3 regions of the Rhizobium sophoriradicis genome follow, and region 2 is predicted to be linked to each of the others. Evidence: predicted binding sites of a transcription regulator. Region 2 holds the regulator's gene; each other region holds the start of a gene.
The links. The regulator LexA, encoded in region 2, represses DNA repair genes until DNA is damaged. The targets are predictions, from matches to a motif close to TGTTCNNNNTGTGTTCNG.
Positions count from the first base shown of each region.

Region 1: N2597_RS02445 (PA0069 family radical SAM protein) is a predicted target of LexA. The motif match lies at 2,535-2,552, and genes of this name have one in related genera.
Region 3: N2597_RS06510 (DUF5680 domain-containing protein) is a predicted target of LexA. The motif match lies at 5,363-5,380, and genes of this name have one in related genera.

Region 1 covers NZ_CP104152.1:506,298-514,242, reverse strand. The annotation lists gene N2597_RS02465 (4-(cytidine 5'-diphospho)-2-C-methyl-D-erythritol kinase) at 1-713, shown strand, start outside; gene moaB (molybdenum cofactor biosynthesis protein B) at 713-1,264, shown strand; gene N2597_RS02455 (hypothetical protein) at 1,291-1,605, opposite strand; gene N2597_RS02450 (glycosyltransferase family protein) at 1,963-2,481, opposite strand; gene N2597_RS02445 (PA0069 family radical SAM protein) at 2,621-3,778, shown strand; gene N2597_RS02440 (ribonuclease HII) at 3,944-4,633, shown strand; gene N2597_RS02435 (F0F1 ATP synthase subunit B) at 4,928-5,419, opposite strand; gene N2597_RS02430 (F0F1 ATP synthase subunit B) at 5,423-6,046, opposite strand; gene N2597_RS02425 (F0F1 ATP synthase subunit C) at 6,124-6,351, opposite strand; gene N2597_RS02420 (F0F1 ATP synthase subunit A) at 6,419-7,171, opposite strand; gene N2597_RS02415 (AtpZ/AtpI family protein) at 7,234-7,572, opposite strand; gene N2597_RS02410 (cell wall hydrolase) at 7,845-7,945, opposite strand, start outside.
Region 2 covers NZ_CP104152.1:1,673,737-1,681,681, reverse strand. The annotation lists gene N2597_RS08540 (VOC family protein) at 1-712, opposite strand, end outside; gene lexA (transcriptional repressor LexA) at 909-1,628, shown strand; gene N2597_RS08530 (ComEC/Rec2 family competence protein) at 1,609-4,041, opposite strand; gene gltA (citrate synthase) at 4,332-5,621, shown strand; gene lpxB (lipid-A-disaccharide synthase) at 5,657-6,826, opposite strand; gene N2597_RS08515 (LpxI family protein) at 6,823-7,704, opposite strand; gene lpxA (acyl-ACP--UDP-N-acetylglucosamine O-acyltransferase) at 7,707-7,945, opposite strand, start outside.
Region 3 covers NZ_CP104152.1:1,310,465-1,318,409, forward strand. The annotation lists gene mce (methylmalonyl-CoA epimerase) at 1-201, shown strand, start outside; gene N2597_RS06490 (DUF1467 family protein) at 362-637, shown strand; gene proS (proline--tRNA ligase) at 1,229-2,551, shown strand; gene N2597_RS06500 (lipoprotein-releasing ABC transporter permease subunit) at 2,567-3,871, shown strand; gene N2597_RS06505 (ABC transporter ATP-binding protein) at 3,886-4,569, shown strand; gene N2597_RS06510 (DUF5680 domain-containing protein) at 4,665-5,129, opposite strand; gene dnaE (DNA polymerase III subunit alpha) at 5,614-7,945, shown strand, end outside.

The sequences.
Region 1 (7,945 bases), 1.2 Mb from region 2:
CGCTGTCGGGCCCTTTCGGCGAGACGCTTGCCGGCGACGGCACCAACCTGGTGCTGCGGACACGCGATCTCCTGCGCGAGCAGCTCGGTGCCCTCGCCTTTCCTGTGCATATTCACCTTCAAAAGAACCTGCCGATCGCTTCCGGCATCGGCGGCGGCTCGGCCGATGCGGCCGCGACGTTGCGCGGGCTGATGCGGCTCTGGGGCATGGACTTGCCGGTGGAGACCCTTGCCAGCCTTGCGCTGAAGCTCGGCGCCGATGTGCCGATGTGCCTTGAGAGCCGACCGCTGATTGCCCGTGGGATCGGCGAAAGAATCGAAGTCGTGCCTGATCTGCCGGCCTTTGCCATGGTGCTCGCCAATCCCCTGAAGGGCGTATCGACGCCCGAGGTCTTCCGCCGGCTGGCGGGCAAGAACAATCCGGCTCTGCATCTCGCCCGCGGTCTGTCCGGGACTGACGGCTGGCTTACGGCGATCGGCGCGGCCCGCAACGATCTGGAACCGCCGGCGCGCGAACTGGTGCCGGAGATTACCGTGATCTCGCAGATGCTGCAGGCCCAGGGCGCGCTCATCACCCGCATGTCCGGCTCCGGCGCCACCTGTTTCGGGATCTTTTCGACAATGGCGGCTGCGCAAGAGGCGGCTGCAGCTCTTCACGGCGATCGGCCCGACTGGTATGTCCAGGCGACGGAAACGGTTTCGGGAGGCATGTAATGGCAGGTCTGGACGAAAAGCGGCCGTTTATCGCCGTCGGCATCGCTGTCCTCACGGTCTCGGATAGCCGCACGCCGGAAACCGACAAATCCGGCGACACGCTGGCGGCGCGGATCACCGAAGCGGGGCACCGGCTGGTCGACCGGGCGATCGTGCCTGACGACCGGGACAAAATCGCCGCGCAGGTCAAGGCCTGGACCGAACGGGACGACATCGATGTCGTCATCACCTCAGGCGGCACCGGTTTTACCGGTCGCGATGTGACGCCCGAGGCGCTGGAGCCCTTGTTCGAAAAGCGTATGGACGGCTTTTCCGCGGTCTTTCACCGCATTTCCTACGAGAAAATCGGCACGGCGACGATCCAGTCGCGCGCCACGGCGGGTGTCGCCAATGCCACCTTCATCTTCGCCCTGCCGGGCTCGCCCGGCGCCTGCCGGGATGCCTGGGACGGTATTCTGAAGGGGCAGCTCGACTACCGCAGCACGCCCTGCAACTTCGTCGAAATCATGCCGCGGCTCGACGAGCACCTGAAACGCGGCGCAACGAAGTAGACTGCCGGCAAAAGAGCGGACGGCTTTTATGTGGCAAGGCCAGGCAAGGCGGGCATCGAATCCCAGCTGTCCCCTGACAGCAGGATGCAGCTTATGCCGTGGACATCGGTGACGACGAGCGTCCAGGTTCCGCTTTTGGCGGCATAAACCTCAAGAACGGAGTTCTGGTTTATCAATCCGACTGCGGTGAGCTTTTCAGTAAAATTCCTATCAAGGAATTTGACGACGTCGGATCGGCCTGCGCAACTGAGCATCGTCTGCGACGCTGCCGAATGTGGATGCGCGATTATCAATGTCGGCAATATGACGGCCGCCAGGCCGTAAACCATACCGCGTACCACGACGCACCTCCTCTCGCCGGGAACCCGGCAGAAGAGGAGATTTTCGCTGACCTGTTCCGCCGTCCACCGGCATTCCATGGCCATCCGTTGCGAAGCGAGGCGCTTCGGCGGCGCCATGGGAGGATTATAGCGCGAAAACTTATTGGGCGCTATCTTCTGCGCGATCGGTGGGAGAGTGCGATCGCCGCCGTCGTTCCTAGACTGGCCCCTCATCCGCCTGCCGGCACCTTCTCCCCGTAAACGGGGCGAAGGGGACATGTCGCAACCTCTCCGTTCCCCGCTGACGTCTCGCAGGGCACGTCCCCTCGCCCCGTTTTTACGGGGAGAGGGTTAGGGTGAGGGGCAGCTTCTGGTATGCTAACGCGCAGCGCGCGCCACCCAGGAAGGAATCAATTCACACGCGAGCTTGCGCGGCTTTTGACCCTTGACGAAGTCGGCAAGGCGCATGCCGCTCCTGGCGGCGGAAAGCGCCTGGCTTTTCGGCATCAGCAGACCAAGCTCCAGCGGCGGCGCGGCGCGGCCGACGCGCTCGAAAAACGGGCGCCGGTAACCGCGCGAGGCGGTGAAGCGGGCCGGCAACTTGTTGAGCGCGATATATTCGGCAATCTCGTCGATCCAGCCGGCCTGCGGGCGTGCACCCGGCTCGACGAAAAGCAGCCAGTCGCCGCGGGCGGAAGCGACGATGTCCCTGATATCCCACTGCGAATGAAACCGGCAGCCGGCGGCGTCGGCGACCCGCGAGGTGCCGTCGCGTGAGCCGTGATCGAGCACGACAACATCACCGACGAGCCCCTCCACTGCACCTGCCACCAAGACCGATAAGGTCTGGGCCAGCTCGGATTCCTGATCCTGACACTCGAGAACAACCGTCAACATTGTCTAGTCATAATGCGTCGCACAATTTTTTGCCAGCGGGGTTTTCCGTATTTTGTTCTTGCATTGTTCTCATTTTGCCGATAGGAATTTAATCAGCAAAACGGGCGGAGGCGATCGCTTCCCGCCGCGGGAGAATCCGATGAGAGAGCAGTCCTTGGCAGGGCAGGCCGCATTCGCGCCTGCCAATACGGCAGATATTGCCGATGCGATGATCGTATCCTCCGGGCTGAGGGTCGAGGTCGACCGGCGCCGCGGGCGCGGCGCCGGGCTGAACCCGACCGGTCGCTTCGAGGCGCTGCAGCGCGAGACCTTTGACGACGGCTGGCAGACGCTGGAAGAGCTGCCGCCGTTCAAGACCGAGGTCCAGATCGAAAAGCCGCGCGCGGCCATCACCCGCAACGAATCGCCCGACGTCGCTTTCGATCGTTCGATCAATCCCTATCGCGGCTGTGAGCATGGCTGCATCTATTGTTTCGCCCGGCCGACACACGCCTATATGGGACTTTCGGCGGGGCTCGATTTCGAAACCAAGCTGTTCGCCAAGCCGGATGCGGCAAAGCTGCTGGAGCGGGAGCTCGCCAAGCCGGGCTACAAGGTGCGGGCGATCGCGATCGGCACCAATACCGACCCCTATCAGCCGGTCGAGAAGGAATGGCGCATCATGCGCGGCATTCTCGAGGTTTTGAACAAGGCGAACCATCCGGTTTCGATCGTCACCAAGTCAGCAATGATCCTGCGGGATCTCGACATTCTGCAGGAGATGGCGGCGAAGAACCTGGTGCGCGTCGGCATCTCCGTGACCACGCTCGACCGTAAGCTTGCCCGGACGATGGAGCCGCGCGCCGCCACGCCGCCGCGTCGGCTGGAGACCATTCACACGCTGTCGGAAGCGGGTATCCAAACGGCCGTGATGGCCGCCCCGCTGATCCCGGCGCTCAATGATCACGAGTTGGAGCGCATCCTCGAATCGGCCAAGGCGGCCGGCGCCGTCGAGGCGAGCTATGTCATCCTGAGGCTGCCGCTCGAGGTTAGTCCGCTGTTCCGCGACTGGCTGCTGCAGCATTATCCCGATCGCTACCGACATGTGATGTCGCTGGTGCGCTCAATGCGCGGCGGCAAGGATTACGATGCAGAATTCGGCAAGCGCATGAAGGGCGCCGGTCCCTATGCGTGGCAGATCGCCCGGCGCTTCGAAATGGCGGCGAGGCGTTTCGGCCTGACGCGACGCGGTCTGCCGCTGCGCGACGACCTGTTCGTGCCGCCAGGTGGCAGCGGCGTACAGCTGTCGCTGCTCTGATTTAAAGAATTTGCGCATCGGCCTCGAAAAACCGCCCTGTTTTCGAGCCCCGAGCGCAATTCCCGCGGATGGCCCTGACCGCCACCATCCGCCGGACCGTCCCCGGCCCGCCGCCCTGATCCGGGGACTTGCGGGAAATCGGGTTGGCGTGCGAGGTTCAGCCGCATGAGACCTCGCACGCCACCCGATTCTCCCCTGCTTTTCGACACGGCTCCGCTCGTGCCGGATTTCCGCCTGGAACTCAAAGCCCGCAAGGCCGGCCACTGGCCGGTCGCCGGCGCCGACGAGGCCGGCCGCGGGCCGCTCGCCGGACCGGTCGTCGCCGCCGCCGTCATCCTCGACCCGAAGCGCATCCCCGAGGGCCTCAACGATTCCAAGCAGCTTTCGGCGCAGCGGCGCGAGGAATTGTTCGTGCAGATTCTCGCGACCGCGACCGTCTCGATCGCCTCTTCCAGCTCGACGCGAATCGACGAGACGGATATCCGCAAGGCAAGCCTCGACGCTATGCGCCGCGCCATCTGCAGCCTCGCCGTTCCGGCGAGCTACGTGCTGACGGACGGGCTCGACGTGCCGCCCGGCCTCGATTGCCCCGGGCAGGCCGTGGTCAAGGGCGATGCCCGCTCGGTCTCGATCGCCGCCGCCTCGATCGTCGCCAAGGTGACGCGCGACCGGATGATGGCGCGCGCCCACAATGTCTTTCCGGATTACGGCTTCGCCGCGCATGTCGGCTACGGCACGGCGCAGCACCGCGCCGGCATCGAGAAACACGGCCCCTGCTCCCTGCACCGAATGAGCTTCCGGCCGTTGCGCAAGGGCGAGGACGGACCCGAGACGGATGAGTTGATACCGGAATAGGTCGGCTCAAATAGAACGCCGTGAATTGTCGAGGGCTGCCCCTCATCCGCCTGCCGGCACCTTCTCCCCGCGCGCGGGGCGAAGGGGATATGCCGCACGCGCTCCGTCCCCCGCTCGCCTCTCGTGTGGCACGTCCCCTCTCCCCGTAAAACGGGGAGAGGGTTAGGGTGAGGGGCAGCCATACGCGCCAATCAAAACAACAGCATCACACACCCGGGATGGCTCCGAGAGAAGCGTCATAACAAGAAAAGGCCGGGACATGCCCGGCCTTTTCCTCATTCCATTCGATACCGCTCAGTTGAGCCGCGTCTTGACCTGGCCGACGGCATTGCCGAAGAGTTCGGACTGGACCTTGCCATCCGCCTTCTTGGCGAGCACCGTTTCAGCGGCCGCGATCGCCAGATCGACGGCGGCGGAACGGACCGCCTTCATCGCTTCGGCCTCGGCCTGCAGTATCTTCTGCTCGGAGAGCGCCGTGCGATTGGCGACGAATTCTTCCGTCTTCTTCTTCGCTTCGGCAGTCAGCATCTCAGCTTCGCGCTCAGCGGCAGCAACGATGTGCGCCGCCTCGGCTTCCGCTTCCTTGCGCTTGCGCTGGTATTCGGCGAGCAGGTGCTGGGCCTCCTCGCGCAGACGCTTGGCTTCGGCCAGCTCGTTGCGGATCTGGTCGGCGCGGTCGTCGAGCGAGCGCGCCATCATTCCGGGAACCTTCAGGTAGACAACCAGTGCCAGGAAAAGGACGAGGCCGACAAAGGCGAAGAAAGTCGCGTCAAGGTGAAATTCCATCGATCAAGCCTCCTTCTTGGCGGCCGCGACGGCAGCGGCGACATCAGCTTGGGCAGCATTGCCGCCAATCAGCTGTTCGACGACGGCAGCCGCCGTTTCCTCGGCAATGGTGCCAACATCGGCGAAAGCCTTCGCCTTGATGTCGGCGATGCGGACTTCGGCAGCCTTGATCTTTTCCGACAGGCTCGCCTCGACAGTGCGGCGTTCCTCTTCGGCCTTGGCCTTGGCGGCGTCGCGCGCGGCGGAGCCGATCGCATTCGACTTGGCGCGTGCTGCGGCCAATTCGCCTTCATAGGTCTGGACGGCGGCATCGGCTTCCGCCTTCAGCCGGCCTGCTTCTTCCAGGTCCTGGGAGATGCGCGTGTGGCGCTGATCGAGGATGGCCCCGATGCGCGGCGCGATGACCTTTTGCATAAGGAGGTAGAAGACGCCGAACGTAATCACCAGCCACAACAGCTGGGACGAGAAGGTCGTCGAATCGAAGGGCGGGAACGGGCCACGGGCGTGTTCGCCTTCGGCTACGCCGGTCTCGGTATGGACCTCGCCTGCGGCCGGAGCGCCATGCGCATCCGTGCCGGTCGCTGCCGCCGGTGCTTCTTCAGCGTAAGCCGGGGTCACAAAAAACATGCTCACCTCCAGGTGGACTGCAAATGCAAAGGATCACGGCTTGCGGTCGCAGGCCGTGATCCATCTATCCGCCGAAATCAGACGGCGAAGAGGAGGAGGAGAGCGACGAGCAGCGAGAAGATGCCCAGAGCTTCCGTAACGGCGAAGCCGAATACCAGACGGCCGAACTGGCTGTCAGCGGCAGACGGATTGCGCAGAGCGCCGGAGAGGTAGTTGCCGAAGATGTTGCCGAGGCCGAGAGCCGTACCGGCCATACCAAAGCAAGCCAGACCTGCACCGATGAACTTTGCTGCTTCCGCTTCCATGTTGAACTCCTTTGAAATGGTTGTTGCGGCGAATGACTGACGCCCTTTGACGTCGATGTCGTTATCCTTAGTGCCCGCCCGGATGGATCGCGTCGTTGAGGTACATGCAAGTCAGCACCGCAAAGACGTAAGCCTGGAGGAAGGCAACGAGGAACTCGAGACCGGTCAGGGCGACGGTCATGATGAGGGGAAGAACGGCTCCGCCGATACCGACTGCACCGAGGGCTCCAAGCGAGGCAACGAAGCCTGCGAACACCTTCAGCGTGATGTGACCGGCGAGCATGTTTGCAAATAGACGAACGGAGAGCGAAATCGGACGGGACAGGAAGGAAATGATTTCGATCAGGACGACCAGCGGCAGCAGAAGGCCGGGCACGCCCGAGGGCACGAAGACGTTCAGGAAGTGAAAGCCGTGCTTATAGAAACCGTAGACCAGGACCGTGCCGATGACGAGGAGCGCCAGCGCGAAGGTGACGATGATCTGGCTCGTCACCGTGAAGAAATAGGGGAACATGCCGAGCAGGTTCGCCGTCAGGACGAACATGAAGAGCGAGAAGACCAGCGGGAAGAACTTCATTCCCTGCTTGCCTGCGCCTTCTTTCAGCATATTGGCGATGAATTCATAGGACATTTCCGCGACCGACTGCGAACGGCCCGGCACGATGGCGCGGTTCGAGGTCGCGAAATAGAGAAAGCCTGCGGCAACGGCAGCCGAAGCGGCCATGAACAGCGATGCGTTGGTGAACGAAAAATCAATTCCGCCGATTTCGATCGGGACAATCTTCTGGATCAGGAACTGATGAGTCGGATCGTTAGACACCGCTTGTTCTCTCTCTTTGGCCCGCAGGACGCGGGGTCATTGCACTGGACCGGGACCGGTCCTTATTTCTTGTCGTCCTTGTCGTCCAGGGGATGGGCCACCACCCCCGCAGAACGCAGCACGTTCAGAACGCCGGCACAGAATCCGAGAAGCAGAAGAACAATCATTCCCCAAGGCGCCGTGCCAACAAAACGGTCGAAGACATAGCCAAGAACGGCACCGACGATGATGGCGGCAATGAACTCGCTGGAAAGCTTCATCGCCTGGGCATAACCTTTGCGGCTTACCTCGGCGCGGGCTTCGTTCGCCTCGTCCATTTTCGCCTCGACGCGCTTGGTCGCGAGTTTCGCTTCCAGTTGCGCACGGCGCTTCTCAAGACTTTCTTCGCGGTCGTCCGCCATGGATCTATCCTCGCCTGCCCGTCGCCCGCACTCCCGCTACCCCGGTCATTCGGACCCCGGACGCGAAGGTTGAGACCCTTCCGGCCCGTTCTGAAGTCGCGCGCAACATAGTTTTAGGGATTAGTATAGTCAAGGCGTAGACAGCTTCTGTCCAGCGAGAAAATAGTCACATGGAATCAATGAGATAAAGCGATCGCGGGTCGATCGCACAAATTCGACGGAAAGAATCCGCTTTTCGGGGCCGGAAATCGGCCGGACCCGGACGATTTATCTCAGCTCCAGCCGCCGCCATAGGTGCGGTAGAAGACGTGGAGACCGATGCGGCCGACCTTTTCCATGGTCTTTGCCCATTTCGGCCGGACGTAGACGGCGT
Region 2 (7,945 bases):
GCTCGAAATAGGCCTCCAGCCCTTCCGGCGTCATCAGGCTGATCTTGGCATTCGATGCCGCGATATTCATACCGAAACCGGTTTTTTCCACCGCCGTTTGCCCGACCGCAAGACCAACGAAGGCGGCAAACGCAACCGGCTCCGGCGCACAAAGCGCGATCTCGGCAATGCCCGTCACGCCGTTGGCATGCGCCTCCAGCGCCGCGCGATCGGCCGGGAAGGAGTTGATGCGCTGACAGGTGAAGAGAAAGAAGTCGGGCGCGCGCAGATCTCCTGAAAAGGCCAGTTTGAAGCTGCCGACGCTTTCGGAACCGTCTGGCATCCGCATCGGCCGGCTGAACTGCAGCATCTCGCCGGCACTCGCGCCGTTGCCGACGAATCGCCGATGATCGAGGCCGGCATCCTCGGTGAGGAAGGCCAGCGCCGAAAGCCCCTCCTCGCCGCAGCGGAAGCGAAAGGCACGATTGCGGGCGATGAAGACATTCCCCTGACGGGCCGCCGCCTCGCTCTCCTCGACGCTCGCCACGCCGAGCGGCTCGATATAGGTCTTGTCGGCGAAAAAGACGCAGGCATTTTCCGTTCCGAACGGATGGCGCGCATCGGCGGCGACGGTAAAGCCGAGCTTCCCGAGCCTTTCGCGCGCCAGATCGATATTGACGACGGGCAGCACGACATGATCCAGCGGGTGCGGCTTGGCGGAATGTGCGATCATAGGACCCCTCCTGACACGTCAAAGAGATGTGCGACAGCCCCATTCCCAATGCAAGACATGTGCGCCAATCCGGCGAATGAAAATAAAAATCTGGACGAGTTGGCGCGAAGTTTTACGGAAATTTAGCTACTTGCGGAACACATATGGAACATATAGGGTCCGTTCTGGATTTGTTTCAATCAGGGGTCTGACGTCGATGCTCACGCGCAAACAACAGGAGCTTCTCCTTTTCATTCATGAGCGCATGAAGGAATCCGGCGTTCCTCCCTCTTTCGACGAGATGAAGGATGCCCTGGATCTCGCCTCGAAATCCGGCATTCATCGCCTGATCACGGCGCTGGAGGAACGTGGTTTCATTCGCCGCCTACCGAACCGGGCCCGGGCCTTGGAAGTGATCAAGCTGCCGGAGGCCTATAGCCCCAGTCTTCAGCCGCGCCGCGGTTTTTCACCGAGCGTTATCGAAGGCAGCCTCGGCAAGCCCCAGCCGGTCGCCGCCCCCGCTGCCGCAAAGCCGATCGCCGACAACGGCAGCTCTGTCTCCGTGCCGGTCATGGGCCGGATCGCCGCCGGCGTGCCGATCTCGGCGATCCAGAACAATACGCACGACATCGTCGTTCCTGCGGATATGCTCGGCTCGGGCGAACATTACGCGCTGGAGGTCAAGGGCGATTCGATGATCGACGCCGGGATCTTCGACGGCGACACCGTGATCATCCGCAACGGCAGCACCGCAAGCCCCGGCGATATCGTCGTTGCGCTCGTCGACGACGAGGAAGCGACGCTGAAACGCTTTCGCCGCAAGGGCGCCTCGATCGCCCTCGAAGCCGCCAACCCGGCTTACGAGACCCGCATCTTCGGGCCTGACCGGGTCAAGGTGCAGGGCAAGCTGGTCGGCCTCATTCGCCGCTATCACTGACAGCCAACGGGGCTGATTCGGTAAAAGCGTCTTTGCGCCAATCATAGGCGCGATGGCGCATCCATGGACGCGACAAGGTATCGAATGCGGTTGCGACCTCGGGGCCTGTCTGCGCAAAACGCAATTCGACGGAACCGGTCCTGCGCAGCGTCTCGCCGGTGAAGAGTGTCGCACCCGAGTGGCAGCGGTCGAAACGCAGGCGCACCGCGGTCACGACAATCTCGCTGGCGTCGCAGGCCGGGCCGAGATAGGCGGCATTGTCGATGACGGCGACGACATGGCCATTGCCGAGCCTGGCGATACACCAGGCTTTCTTGACGCAGGAAAAACGATTTGCCTCACCGCCGGCTGCGGCGGCCATCATTGCCGTCCTCGCCTCATTCTGCTGATCGCGGGAAAGCCTGAGGCGGCGGTCCTCACCCTGCGGCGGGATGGCAGGGCCATCCAGCATCTTCGGCGGGTGGTGCGTCGGCAGGACCAGCGCTCTCTGCCACTGGTCGAAGATGAAGTCCGGCGGGTTTTCACGGTTGGAAGCCATTGCCGCCGTCGCGACGAGCGCGACCAGACCACCATCCTCGGAAATCACCAGATCCGGCGGTCGGGAACCCGGCAGGATCAGCACGATAAGCGTCGAGACGGCGAGGATCGATGTGCCGGCATGGCGCAATCGGGTGCGGAGCAGCGTCAGCAGCAGAAAGCCTGCCACGGCCACCGCGAAATACCAGGCGGGCAAACGGCCGAGGTCGATATCGCCGCCCCAGGCGGACACCGTCTTGGCGACCGCAATCACCAGATCGAGGCCGAAGCCGACCACCGTCCAGAGCGGAGCGTCCAGGCCGAATGGCATGAGCAACATCGCCAGCAGCCCGGCCGGCATGACGATGAAGGAGATGATCGGCATCGTCGCAAGGTTCGCCGGCAGGCCATAAGCTGTCAGGCGATGAAAATGCTCGACCGCAAACAACGCCGTGGAAAAGCCGCCGATCAGCGAGGTCAGGAAGACGCCGCCGAAGAAACCGGCGACCGCCACGACCAGCCGCAGCACCGGCAGCTTCAGCAACGGGTTTTCCCGGACGCGCCGCTCCTTCCACAGCTGGTAGCCCGATACCAGTGCCAAAGTCGCGGCAAAGGACATCTGGAAGCTCGGACCCAAGACTTCGGAGGGTGAAATGGCGATGATGACGAGCGCCGAGAGAACGACATTGCGCAGGCTGATCGACGGCCGATCGAAGAAGACGGCAATCAGCATGATCGCCATCATGATGAAGGCGCGCTCGGCCGAAACCCCGAATCCTGAGATCAGGAAGTAGGCCGTGACGGCGATGAGCGCGCCGGCGGCGGCGATCTTCTTTGTCGGATAGGCTTGGGCGACACCAGGAACGAGGCTGAGCAGCATCCGGAAACCGACGAAGAAGATGCCGGCCGACAACGCCATGTTGAGGCCCGAGATCGCCACGATATGCGCAAGGCCGGACTGGCGCAGCGCCTCCGTCGTTTCCTTCGAGATGGCGCGCCGCTCGTCGGTCACCAGAGCAGCGGCAAAAGCGCCCGTGTCGCCGGGCAGAATCGAGCGTATGCGATCGCCGATGCCGCTGCGCAACTGGTAAAGCCATTCGAGCAGAGCTTCGGACGTCGATCTCGCAGGCTGCGGGCCTGCCTGCGAATCGACTTTCTCGGGCGCGCCGTAGAAGAAGCCGTTGGCCCCGATGCCATCGAAATAGGCACCGAAGGAAAAGTCGTTGAGGGTGGGAAGCGCCGGTCCCGCCGGCGGCGTCAACCGTGCTCGGCCGGTGATGACGTCACCGATCTCGAAGGACGCATCGGCGCCGCGGGCGATCACGGTTATGCGCCTCGGCGGCCGCTTCACCTGTGGCGCCTCGGTGCCGGTGACCGCAAGAACATAGCGCCACCGCCCGCGATCGTCGCCTTCGCGCCGCTCGACGCGGCCCGTCACCGTCGTTGTCACGGATGAATCGAGGATGACAGTCGACGCCCGCCAGCTTTCGAGCTGCGCACAGAGCATGCCGCATGCCACGAGGGCAAGCGCCATAAAGGTTGCCCGCAAGGCCGGCCGGCTGCGGCCGGCGACGAGCACCGCAAGCATCAGCACCGACAGGCAGAGCAACGATGGAAGGAGCGGAAAATCCGTTGCAGCAAGAAACCAGTATGCCGCGCCGGCGCCGAGGAAGACCGGCGAGAACAGGAGCAGGCGGCCGTGGTCGGCCTCCTCGCTGAGCAAACGGCCGGCAGCGCGCAGCAATTGTGCGACCGCGGTCGTCAGCCGGTGGCGCAATGGCACCGCAGACTGCGTTTTTGCCGGCCGCGATCCCACGGCAGGAGCCGGAAACGCGACGGGATCGGCAAGGCCGACGCCTGCTTGCGGCCGCAATTCGACTGTCGTCAACTCCTGCATGCGCCGCCCAAAATGACCTCACCCTGGGCCCAGAATGCAACCTCCGAGCTCATCCGGCAAGAATAATCGATTGAAATACGGGCGAAAATTGCGAGCGCGAAAAGATCAGTTGAATCATCGGCTTCCGCTATGCGTGCTGCTCATCGCTGCAGTGCCTAAAAGGTGATGCCGCAATGCACAAAATGGCGTCACGGTAACTTGGCATTAGCCTCGCGATCATATAGCTATCGCAAAGGACGCTTAACCCCTATGGCGCTTTTGTGGCGCCACCGACATTTCGGAGGATCAGCATGACGGATCAAAGCGCAACAATAAAAATCGGTGACAAATCAGTCGACCTCGCCGTCAAAAGCGGCACGATCGGCCCGAGCGTCATCGATATCGGTGCTCTCTACAAGAACACCGCCTCCTTCACGTACGATCCGGGTTTCACCTCGACCGCATCCTGTGAATCCAAAATCACCTATATCGATGGCGACGAAGGCGTTCTGCTGCACCGCGGCTATCCGATCGAGCAGCTCGCCGAACATGGCGACTTCCTCGAGGTCTGCTATCTGCTTCTCTACGGCGAACTGCCGACGGCAGCGCAGAAGAAGGACTTCGACTATCGCGTCACGCATCACACCATGGTGCATGAGCAGATGAGCCGCTTCTTTACCGGCTTCCGCCGCGATGCGCATCCGATGGCCGTCATGTGCGGCTGCGTCGGCGCGCTGTCGGCCTTCTATCATGACTCGACCGACATCACCGATCCGCACCAGCGCATGGTCGCCAGCTTGCGCATGATCGCCAAGATGCCGACGCTTGCCGCCATGGCCTACAAGTACCATATCGGCCAGCCCTTCGTTTACCCGAAGAACGACCTCGACTATGCGTCGAACTTCCTGCGCATGTGCTTTGCCGTTCCGTGTGAGGAATATGTGGTCAATCCGGTGCTTTCGCGCGCCATGGACCGCATCTTCATCCTGCATGCCGACCACGAGCAGAATGCTTCGACCTCGACGGTCCGCCTCGCCGGTTCGTCGGGCGCCAACCCGTTCGCCTGCATCGCCGCCGGCATCGCCTGCCTCTGGGGCCCGGCGCATGGCGGCGCCAATGAAGCAGCGCTCAACATGCTGACGGAGATCGGCACGGTCGACCACATTCCTGAGTATATTGCCCGCGCCAAGGACAAGAACGATCCGTTCCGCCTGATGGGCTTCGGCCACCGCGTCTACAAGAACTACGATCCGCGCGCCAAGATCATGCAGAAGACGACGCATGAAGTGCTCGGCGAACTCGGCATCAAGGATGATCCGTTGCTGGAAGTGGCGATGGAGCTGGAGCGCATCGCGCTCACCGACGAATATTTCATCGAGAAGAAGCTCTATCCGAACATCGACTTCTATTCCGGCATCACGCTGAAGGCGCTGGGCTTCCCCACGACCATGTTCACCGTGCTCTTCGCGCTTGCCCGCACCGTCGGCTGGATCGCGCAGTGGAACGAGATGATCGAGGATCCGGAACAGCGCATCGGCCGTCCGCGCCAGCTCTATGTCGGCGAACCGAAGCGCGACTACATCCCGGTTTCGAAGCGCTGATCGCTTGAGACCAATCGGCTCAAACGAAAACCCGGTCAGAAACGACCGGGTTTTTTCTTTTTCAGCACCTCGAGCAGGATTTCGGCAGCATGTTCGCCGGGCGGCTTTTCGGTCTGCATGCGCTGCCAGATCAGCTGATAGCCTTCCTTCATCGCCTTGAGCTGGAGAGTGTCGGCCGACAGCCTTTCCATCCAGCGTGCGAGACTTGCCCCGCGAACGATATCGTTCAGATATTCCGGCACGACCGCGTAATCGGCGATCAGGTTCGGCAGCGCTCCTGTCCAGGTCTTGATGCCCGATGTCAGCAACCGCATGATCCAGTCGACCTTGTAGGCTGAGACGACGGGAACGTCGGCAAGCGCCAGCTCGAGAATAACGGTTCCGGATGCGGCCATGGCCGCATCGGCCTCGACGAAAGCCTTCCACTTTGCTTCTGCGCCGACAACGATCTCCGGCGTTACCGCCCATTTCGCAGTCAATTCGCGCACAAGCCCTTCCTTGTGTCTCATCGTCGGCAGGATAAAACGCATCGGCCCATTGCGGGAGACAAGTTCGCTCACCGCCGCCTCGAAATGCGGCAGGAGCTTCTGGATTTCCGAGGAGCGTGAGCCGGGCAGAAGCAGGATTGTGCCGCTGCCGGGCCGTCTTCCGGCGCGCAGGCGTCGGGTCTCCAGGAGCGCAGGGTCAGCGGTCAGGCGATGCCCCACATAGGTCGTTGCCGGGCCGTTGAGGCGCTGCATCGTCGCCGGTTCGAATGGCAGAACGGCGAGCACGTGATCGACATAGGCAAGCATGCGGTTGGCGCGATATTCCTTCCAGGCCCAGACGCTCGGACAGACATAATTGACGACAGGCAAATCCGGCAGCGCCGTGCGGACACGTTTTGCCACGCGATGAGTGAAATCCGGGCTGTCGATGATGAGCAGAATGTCAGGCTTCGCGGCGATGATCTCGGCCGTTGTCCGGCGGATCAGGCCAAACAGCTTCGGCAGCCGGCTCAGCACCTGGGTGATGCCCATGATCGACAGTTCGGAAAAATCGAACAGGGATCGCAGGCCCTCCGCCTGCAGCCCCTCCCCGCCGACGCCGACAAGTTCCACCGGTCCGTCATGGATGCGCTTCAGCGCAGCGATGAGGTCGGCGCCGAGGAGATCGCCTGACACCTCACCGGCAATGACGGCAATCTTCAGCGGCGCGCCGTTCATTCCAGCCCCCATTCCGGCAGGCCGCGATCAATGCCGCAGACGAAAAGCTCTGTCTCGTCGGCGGCGCGGATGACGGCAGCACGATCGAGCACCAGCGAGCGGCCGGCTTCGACGGCGATACCGGCAAGGCCGGCTTTACCGGCGTTCAGCACCGTGGAAACGCCGATCGCCGGCAGGTCGGCACGAATATCCTGCTGCGGCTTGCAGAGCTTGACGAGCACGCCGCGGCGGCGCGTCGAAATGCGCCCGGCGGCTCTGAGCCCGGCGACACGGTCAAGCATCTCGTCGGTGCCCTCAAGACCCTCCAGTGCGACAACCCGCCCGCCGATGCTGACGGCGCCCTGCCCGACATCCAGCCGGCCGAGCGTCTCGGCGGCTTCGGCAGCACGGCTGATATCGCGCCGATCTTCGTCACCGGGTGTGACGGCGCCAAGCGGACCGACGGAAGCCAGCAGGTCGGGGGCGATCTCATGGGCGCCGACGACGCGCCGGCCATTTCCCTCGATCAGCCGGATCACCATCTGCAGGACCGTATCGTCGCCGCCGGAGAGCAGGGTGCGGATCGCAGCCGGCACCCTCATCAGAATACGCAGCGTCGGGCGCACCTCACGCCATTCCGGCCGGCGGCGCACGCTGCCCGACATCACCACGCGGCCGATGCCATAACGGTTGAGAAGACTATCGAGGGCAGCGAAATCGCCGATGCCGATAATGGCGTGGTCGTAGCCTTCCCAACGCCGGTCGCTTTCGTCCTTCAGGGCGACGATAACAGGATTTTCGCCAGCGGCGCGTGCGGCTTCCGCGACATAGGAAGGCAGAAGGCCGCCGCCGGCGATGATCGCTAGCCGGCCCGCCGCGGTGTCGCTTGATAAAGCCACGGCTAGCCCTTCTGACCTCGGGTCGGCGAGGACAGGGCGCGGTCGCTATCGGCGGCGATGAAATCCAGGATCTGCATCACCTCTGCGCAATCGGCATATTCCTCGCGGATGGCCGCGGCGTTCTCACGCACGGAGGCCGTTCCCTCGAAGATCGCCTTGTAGGCGCGGCGGACCCTGTGGATGACAGCGCGGTCGATGCCGGCGCGCGTCATGCCGACGACATTGAGGCCGCCCAGCAGCC
Region 3 (7,945 bases), 360 kb from region 2:
CTAGAAAAGAATCCGTCTGGCGGCATGCACCATATCTGCTACGAGGTGGACGATATCGTCGGCGCCCGTGACCGGCTGATCGAGGCGGGGGCGCGGGTGCTCGGCGACGGTCAGCCGAAGACCGGCGCGCATGGCAAGCCGGTGCTGTTTTTGCATCCCAAGGATTTCTTCGGCACGCTGATCGAACTCGAACAGGCCTGAGCTAAATGCGATGCCAAGTGCTTTCTCTGCGGCAGAGTGATCCGCAGGCGGCGAAATGGCTCGTTCGCTTTGAATTGGCTCGCATTCCGCCGTATAAGGACGCCAAATCAAAGCGACAGAACGTCCTTCGTCCTGACGCGCGACACTACCGGGAACAATAATGCTTCAGACCTTCCTTCAGGGATTTGCCGTCTACTTTATCATCTGGTGGATGACGCTTTTCGCCGTCCTGCCGATCGGCCTGCGCACCCAGGCGGAAGACGACGATATTGTGCTCGGCACCGTTCCAAGCGCGCCCACCCGCTTTCGCGCCGCCTTCGTCTTTTCGCTGACGACGCTGATTTCGGCTCTTATCTACGGCCTCTGGTATATCTGCGACACCTATTTCGGTTGGGGCTTCGACGCCCTTCCACAACTCGGTCCTAGCTTCTATTGAATTAGCTTTTGCTCAAAGTTTGAGCAGATGTAAAATTTTCCGGAACAATCCGTTTCGTCATATCGCCCTCACCCTGTTGCGGCAAAGAGCTCGCCTTACGGGATGGGTGCATCTCCTTACAGAAGGAGATCTCGTTCCTCGTCTGGAGGGGAGTTGAAAAGTCAAAAAAAAACAAGGCTGAAAGCCTTGTTTTAAGTATCGCGTGATCTGTAACCGTTGCCGGGGCAGCGACGAGCGCGCCTAAGATCTGATCCTCCCAAGACTTGACCGCGAATTCGGCAAGAATTTAGCTTCCTGCCTGTTTTGTGAGCTAAAGCTAGCTCAAACATTGGGCTTTGTCATTAGCTTTTTTTGCATTTTTGCTACACTCTAGCAAAATATTTCTGTTGACAAGATTTTCGTACAAGTCCTTATAAACACGCGCTTTTTTACGCCCTTTCTTTTCGCGGGCGCGAACATGCCTGTCCGGGAGGTCGCCGACGGCGGTTGCGGGTTTCCTTCCTGCCGCGAAGCGGCTATTAACGCTCCCACATTCATAATGTACCTTCGATTCCGCTTGCCGGCGGGATCTCAACTGCTCCGGAATCCGCCATGCGTCTGTCCCGCTACTTCATGCCCATCCTCAAGGAAAACCCCAAGGAGGCGGAAATCGTCTCCCACCGGCTGATGCTGCGTGCCGGCATGATCCGCCAGCAGTCGCAGGGAATCTATTCCTGGCTGCCGCTCGGCAAGCGCGTGCTCGACAAGGTCAACGCAATTATCCGCGACGAGCAGAACCGTGCCGGCGCCATCGAGCTGTCGATGCCGACCCTGCAATCGGCCGAGCTCTGGCAGGAAAGCGGCCGCTACGACGCCTACGGCAAGGAGATGCTGCGCATCAAGGACCGCCAGGATCGGCCGATGCTCTACGGTCCCACCAACGAGGAGATGGTGACGGATATTTTCCGCTCCTCCGTCAAATCCTACAAGGACCTGCCTCTCAATCTCTATCACATCCAGCTGAAGTTCCGCGACGAGATCCGTCCGCGTTTCGGCACCATGCGCTCGCGCGAATTCATGATGAAGGATGCCTATTCCTTCGACCTGACGCGCGAAGGGGCCGAACATTCCTACAACAAGATGTTCGCCGCCTATCTCAGAACCTTCGAGCGGCTCGGCCTGCGCGCCATCCCCATGCGCGCCGACACCGGCCCGATCGGCGGCAATCTCAGCCATGAATTCATCATCCTCGCCGATACCGGCGAATCCGAAGTCTTCTGCCACAAGGATTTCGTCGGCTTCGATATTCCGGACGAACGCACCGATTTCGACAGCGTCGAGGGCCTGCAGGCGATCTTCGAAAAGTGGACCTCGCTCTATGCGGCGACCTCGGAAATGCACGACGAGGCGGCTTTCAACGCCGTTCCGGAAAGCGACCGCCTCTCGGCGCGCGGCATCGAGGTCGGCCACATCTTCTATTTCGGCACGAAATATTCCGAGACGATGGGTGCGAAAGTGCAGGGACCCGACGGCAAGGAACACTTCGTTCACATGGGTTCCTACGGTATCGGCCCGACGCGCCTTGTTCCCGCCATCATCGAAGCATCGCATGACGACAACGGAATCATCTGGCCGGCTTCGGTCGCGCCCTTCGATATCGTGGTGATCAACATGAAGGCGGGCGATCAGGCTTGCGACGATACCTGTGAGCTGGTCTACGCCGCGCTGACCAAGGCCGGCAAGGATGTGCTCTATGACGATACCGACGACCGGGCCGGCACGAAATTCGCGACCGCCGACCTGATCGGCGTACCCGTCCAGATCATCGCCGGCCCGCGCGCGGTCGCAAACGGCGAGGTCGAAGTGAAGGACCGCAAGACCGGCGCCCGCGAAACGATGACCATCGAAGCGGCGATCAACAGGTTCGTGGCTTAAGGAAACGGAGGCGAAATGGCAGAGGCAGCAGTGGACCGGAGTTCAACATCCGGTTTGGGTCCGGCTGGCAAGCCATTTTCCACCTTCGAACGTCTCGTGGCCTGGCGCTATCTGCGCGCCCGGCGCAAGGAAGCCTTCATCTCTGTCATCGCCGGCTTCTCTTTCGTCGGCATCATGCTCGGCGTTGCGACGCTGATCATCGTCATGGCCGTCATGAACGGCTTCCGCACCGAGCTCGTCTCGCGCATCCTGGGCATTAACGGCCACATGATCGTCCAGCCGGTCGATGGCCCCTTCACCGATTATCCCGAGCTTGCCAGCAGGCTTGCCGCTGTGCCCGGTGTCAAGATGGCGCTGCCTTTGGTGGAGGGTCAGGTGCTTGCTTCCGCCCAGGCCGGCGGCAGCACCGGCGCCCTGGTGCGCGGCGCCCGCGCCGAAGACCTGACCAAGCTCAAGACGATCTCCGACAACATCAAATCCGGCGACATGGTGGGCTATGCCTCCGGCGAGGGCGTGCTGATCGGCACCCGCATGGCAGACCAGCTGGGTCTGCGCGTCGGCGACCTCATCACCCTGACCTCGCCCGAAGGTGACGTCACGCCGATGGGCGTCAATCCTCGCGTCAAATCCTACAAGGTCTCCGGGCTCTTCGAGATCGGCATGTCGGAATATGATTCCTCGATCATCTTCATGCCGCTCGAGGAAGCGCAGCTCTATTTCAATGCGGCGGGGCTGGTGCAGTCGATCGAGCTCTTCGTCGATCATCCCGATGATATCGACGCTCTGCGGCCGAAGGTGGAAGAGGCGGCCGGCCGCCAGATCAACTTGACCGACTGGCGACAGCGTAATCAGACCTTCTTCTCGGCGCTGCAGGTCGAGCGCAACGTCATGTTCATGATCCTGACGCTAATCGTGCTTGTGGCGGCGCTGAACATCATCTCCGGCCTCATCATGCTGGTGAAGGACAAGGGCAGCGATATCGCCATTCTGCGCACGATGGGCGCCAGCGCCGGCGCCATCATGCGCATCTTCTTCATGACTGGGGCGGCGATCGGTATCGTCGGCACCATCGCCGGCGTGCTGCTCGGCGTCCTCGTCTGTGTCAACATCGAATCCATCCGCCAGTTCTTCTCCTGGATATCAGGCACCGTGATCTTCAATCCGCAGGTCTATTTCCTCAGCCAGTTGCCGGCCGAGATGGATCTCAGCGAAACGATTTCGGTCGTGGTCATGGCACTAACGCTCTCCTTCATCGCCACCATCTTCCCGGCTTGGCGCGCCTCCAGGCTCGATCCGGTGCAGGCCCTGCGCTACGAATAAGGAATGCCGCCTTCATGAAACGCAACGTCGTTCTCAAGCTTACCGGCGTCGAGCGCCATTACGGGCAGGGCGATACGCTGCTCTCGATCCTGAAAGGGGCGGATTTCTCGCTGTCGAAAGGCGAGATTGTCGCCCTTGTCGCGCCCTCGGGCACGGGCAAGTCGACGCTGCTGCATGTCGCCGGTCTGCTTGAGCATCCCGATGGTGGCGAAGTCAGCATCAACGGCAAGGCCTGCGACGGGCTGAGCGACGAGAACCGCACGGCGATCCGTCGCCGCGAGATCGGCTTCGTCTATCAGTTCCACCACCTGCTGCCGGAATTTTCGGCGCTCGAAAACATCATGATGCCGCAGCTGATCGCCGGCCTGTCCTGGAAGGAAGCCGGAGAGCGGGCCGGCCAGCTTCTTGACTATATGCGCATCGGCCATCGCGGCTCGCACCGTCCGGCCGAACTATCAGGTGGCGAGCAGCAGCGTGTCGCGATCGCCCGCGCCGTCGCCAATGCACCGACCCTGCTTCTGGCCGATGAGCCGACCGGCAATCTCGATCCGGAAACCGCAAGCTACGTCTTCGACGCGCTGGAGGCCCTGGTGCGCCAGTCCGGCCTCGCCGCCCTTATCGCCACGCACAACCACGAACTCGCCCGCCGCATGGATCGGCGCGTGACGATCTCCGACGGCAAGGTCGTCGATTTCTGATCGATGTCGCCTGGACATGCGCAGCGGTTCCGGGAAAAAGACGAAGAGATGACGCGTCTTGGCGGCGGGTTGGAAGCGACCCGCTTCCGGCTCCGTCAGGGGATGATCAGTCCGCCGCGATAGTCGAGCGCGTAAGCCTTCCGGCCGTCGATCATGATGCATTCATGACCGCTGAACCGTTCACAGCCGCCTTCGCTGCGATCGATATAGCGGCCGAGCGGATGGTCGAATTCCATGCCGCCGAGAAACCGGCCCTGCCGGTACATGGCAGAAAGCGCCGCCTTGATCACTGTGCCAGCTGCGCTTGCATCGATGAGATCGGGCGCAATGACCCAGCCGAAATAATTCATCGCCCAGATCGGCTCGTCGGCAAACCACACCACCTCCTGTCCGGCAAAATCGGTGCCGCCGAAATAACTGTCGAGATAGCGCCAGTCGCCGCGCTCGTAGCCGATATCGTGAGACCCCGGCCGGCAGGGCGGGCGCGGCACGCCGCCGCCGACATAGCTGGCAGCTTTGGCTTCGACGACCAATTCGTTCAGCATCGCAGTCTCGGGCATAGGATCCTCCTCCTGACTCGCCAGTAGGGATATAGCAGGATAACCAGAACATAAACAGAACAAATACCAGGAGCCTTTGTCGTCGGCGAAATGTGTCCACCTTGTTTGCGGCACGGGGGATTGCGAAGCCGTGGCTCGGCATCTCAAGCCCGTCACCGAAGCTGCCACCGAATCGCTGCATCGCTGGAGTGTTTGTCAAACGCAAGGAGGAAGGAAAAGATTCCTGTTGACATCAGAACATAGATCGAACAAATTGAAAACATAACGAGTAAGGGAGAGCCAAATGACTGACATGATCCGTGATATCGCAGCATTCACCTCCATCGCAATGTTCGTTGCCAGCTTCTCACTCATCGTCATCGCGATCTAAATTTTTCAGGGGACTGCATGGTCATCATGCGGTTCGGACGCCGGACTTTCTGGACATCATCGCCCTCCATGCCGACAATGCGTCCGATTCATTCGGTGATTGGGAAGTGATGTCATGGCGGATACGGTAAAGGGTTCGACGGGTGAGGCAATCGGCGGCACGCCGGGCTTCATTCACCTGAGGGTCCACTCCGCCTATTCGCTTCTCGAAGGCGCACTGCCGCTGAAGAAGATCCTCTACAAGGCGACCGGCGACAGCCAACCGGCCATCGCGATCACCGACACCAACAATCTGTTCGTCGCCCTGGAATTCTCCCAGAAGGCAATGGACGAGGGACTGCAGCCGATCATCGGCTGCCAAGTCTCGATCGACATGGAAGACGGGCTGGAGACCGAAAAGCGTGGCGGCCAGCAGGCGTTGGTCAAGCTGCCGTCGATCGTCCTTCTCGCCGCGACGGAGGCCGGTTACGAAAGGCTGGTCGACCTCGTCAGCCGCGCCTATTTGGGCGGCGACAGCAACCAGGCCATTCATATCAAAGCCTCCTGGCTGGAGGACGCCGGCACGGAAGGGCTGATCGCCTTGACCGGCGCCCTGACCGGGCCGGTCGATGCGGCCGTCCGGGATGGTCATCCCGCCCAGGCCGAAGCGCGGCTGCTCATGCTGAAGCGTCTCTTCGGCGACAGGCTCTATGTCGAATTGCAGCGGCACGGCACCTATGACAAACGCCACGAGCAGAAGATCGTCGGGCTCGCCTATGCCCACGACCTGCCGCTGGTCGCAACCAACGAGGCCTTTTTTCCGACACGCGACGATTACGACGCCCATGATGCGCTGATGGCGGTTGCTCATAACGCCATCGTCTCCGACGACAGCCGCTTTCGCCTGACGCCGGATCATTATCTGAAGAGCCGGGCCGAGATGGCCAAGCTCTTTGCCGATCTGCCGGAAGCGCTGGAGAACACGATCGAGATCGCCAAGCGTTGCTCCTTCGTGTTGAAGACGCGCAAACCGATCCTGCCGCGCTTCACGGGTGCGACCGACGACGCCGAGGAGGCCGAACGCGCCGAGGCGGGCGAATTGCGCCGCCAGGCGGTCGAAGGGCTGGACATGCGGCTTTCGACCCTCGGCATGTCGCCGGGTTATGAGGAAAAGGATTATCGCGAGCGGCTGGAATTCGAGCTCAGCGTCATCGAGCGCATGCGCTTTCCCGGCTACTTCCTGATCGTTGCCGACTTCATCAAATGGGCCAAGCAGCATGACATTCCGGTTGGTCCCGGCCGCGGTTCGGGCGCCGGTTCGCTGGTCGCCTACGCGCTGACGATCACCGACGTTGATCCCTTGCGGTTTTCGCTGCTGTTCGAACGCTTCCTCAATCCGGAACGCGTCTCGATGCCGGACTTCGACATCGACTTCTGCCAGGACCGCCGCGAAGAGGTGATCCGATACGTCCAGGCCAAGTACGGCCGCGAGCAGGTGGCCCAGATCATCACCTTCGGTTCGCTGCAGGCCCGCGCAGCACTCCGCGACGTCGGCCGCGTGCTGGAGATGCCCTACGGCCAGGTTGACAAGATTTGCAAACTTGTGCCGAATAATCCGGCCAATCCGACGCCGCTCTCCAAGGCGATCGAGGAGGAGCCGAAGCTGCAGGAGGAGGCGGCGAAGGAACCGGTCGTCGCGCGCTTGCTCGATATCGCCCAGAAGATCGAGGGGCTTTACCGCCATGCCTCGACCCATGCCGCCGGTATCGTCATCGGCGACCGGCCGCTGTCCAAGCTGGTGCCGATGTATCGCGATCCGCGCTCCGACATGCCGGTCACCCAGTTCAACATGAAATGGGTTGAGCAGGCGGGCCTCGTCAAATTCGACTTCCTTGGCCTGAAGACGCTGACCGTCCTGAAGGTCGCCGTCGATTTCGTCGCCAAGCGCGGCATCAGTGTCGACCTTGCGGCCATTCCGCTGGACGACAAGAAGACCTACGAGATGCTGTCACGCGGCGAAACGGTCGGCGTGTTCCAGGTGGAAAGTGCCGGCATGCGCAAGGCGCTGATCGGCATGAAGCCGGACTGCATCGAGGACATCATCGCGCTGGTGGCGCTCTATCGTCCGGGCCCGATGGAGAACATCCCGACCTACAATGCCCGCAAGCACGGTGACGAAGAGCTGGAATCGATCCATCCGATGATCGACCACCTGCTCAAGGAAACCCAGGGCGTCATCGTCTATCAGGAACAGGTGATGCAGATCGCCCAGGTGCTGTCCGGTTATTCGCTCGGAGAGGCCGATCTTTTGCGCCGCGCCATGGGTAAGAAGATCAAGGCCGAGATGGACCAGCAGCGCGAACGCTTCGTCGATGGCGCTGTCAAGAACGGCGTATCGAAGCCGCAAGCCGACAATATCTTCGAACTGCTGGCGAAGTTCGCCAATTACGGCTTCAACAAGTCGCATG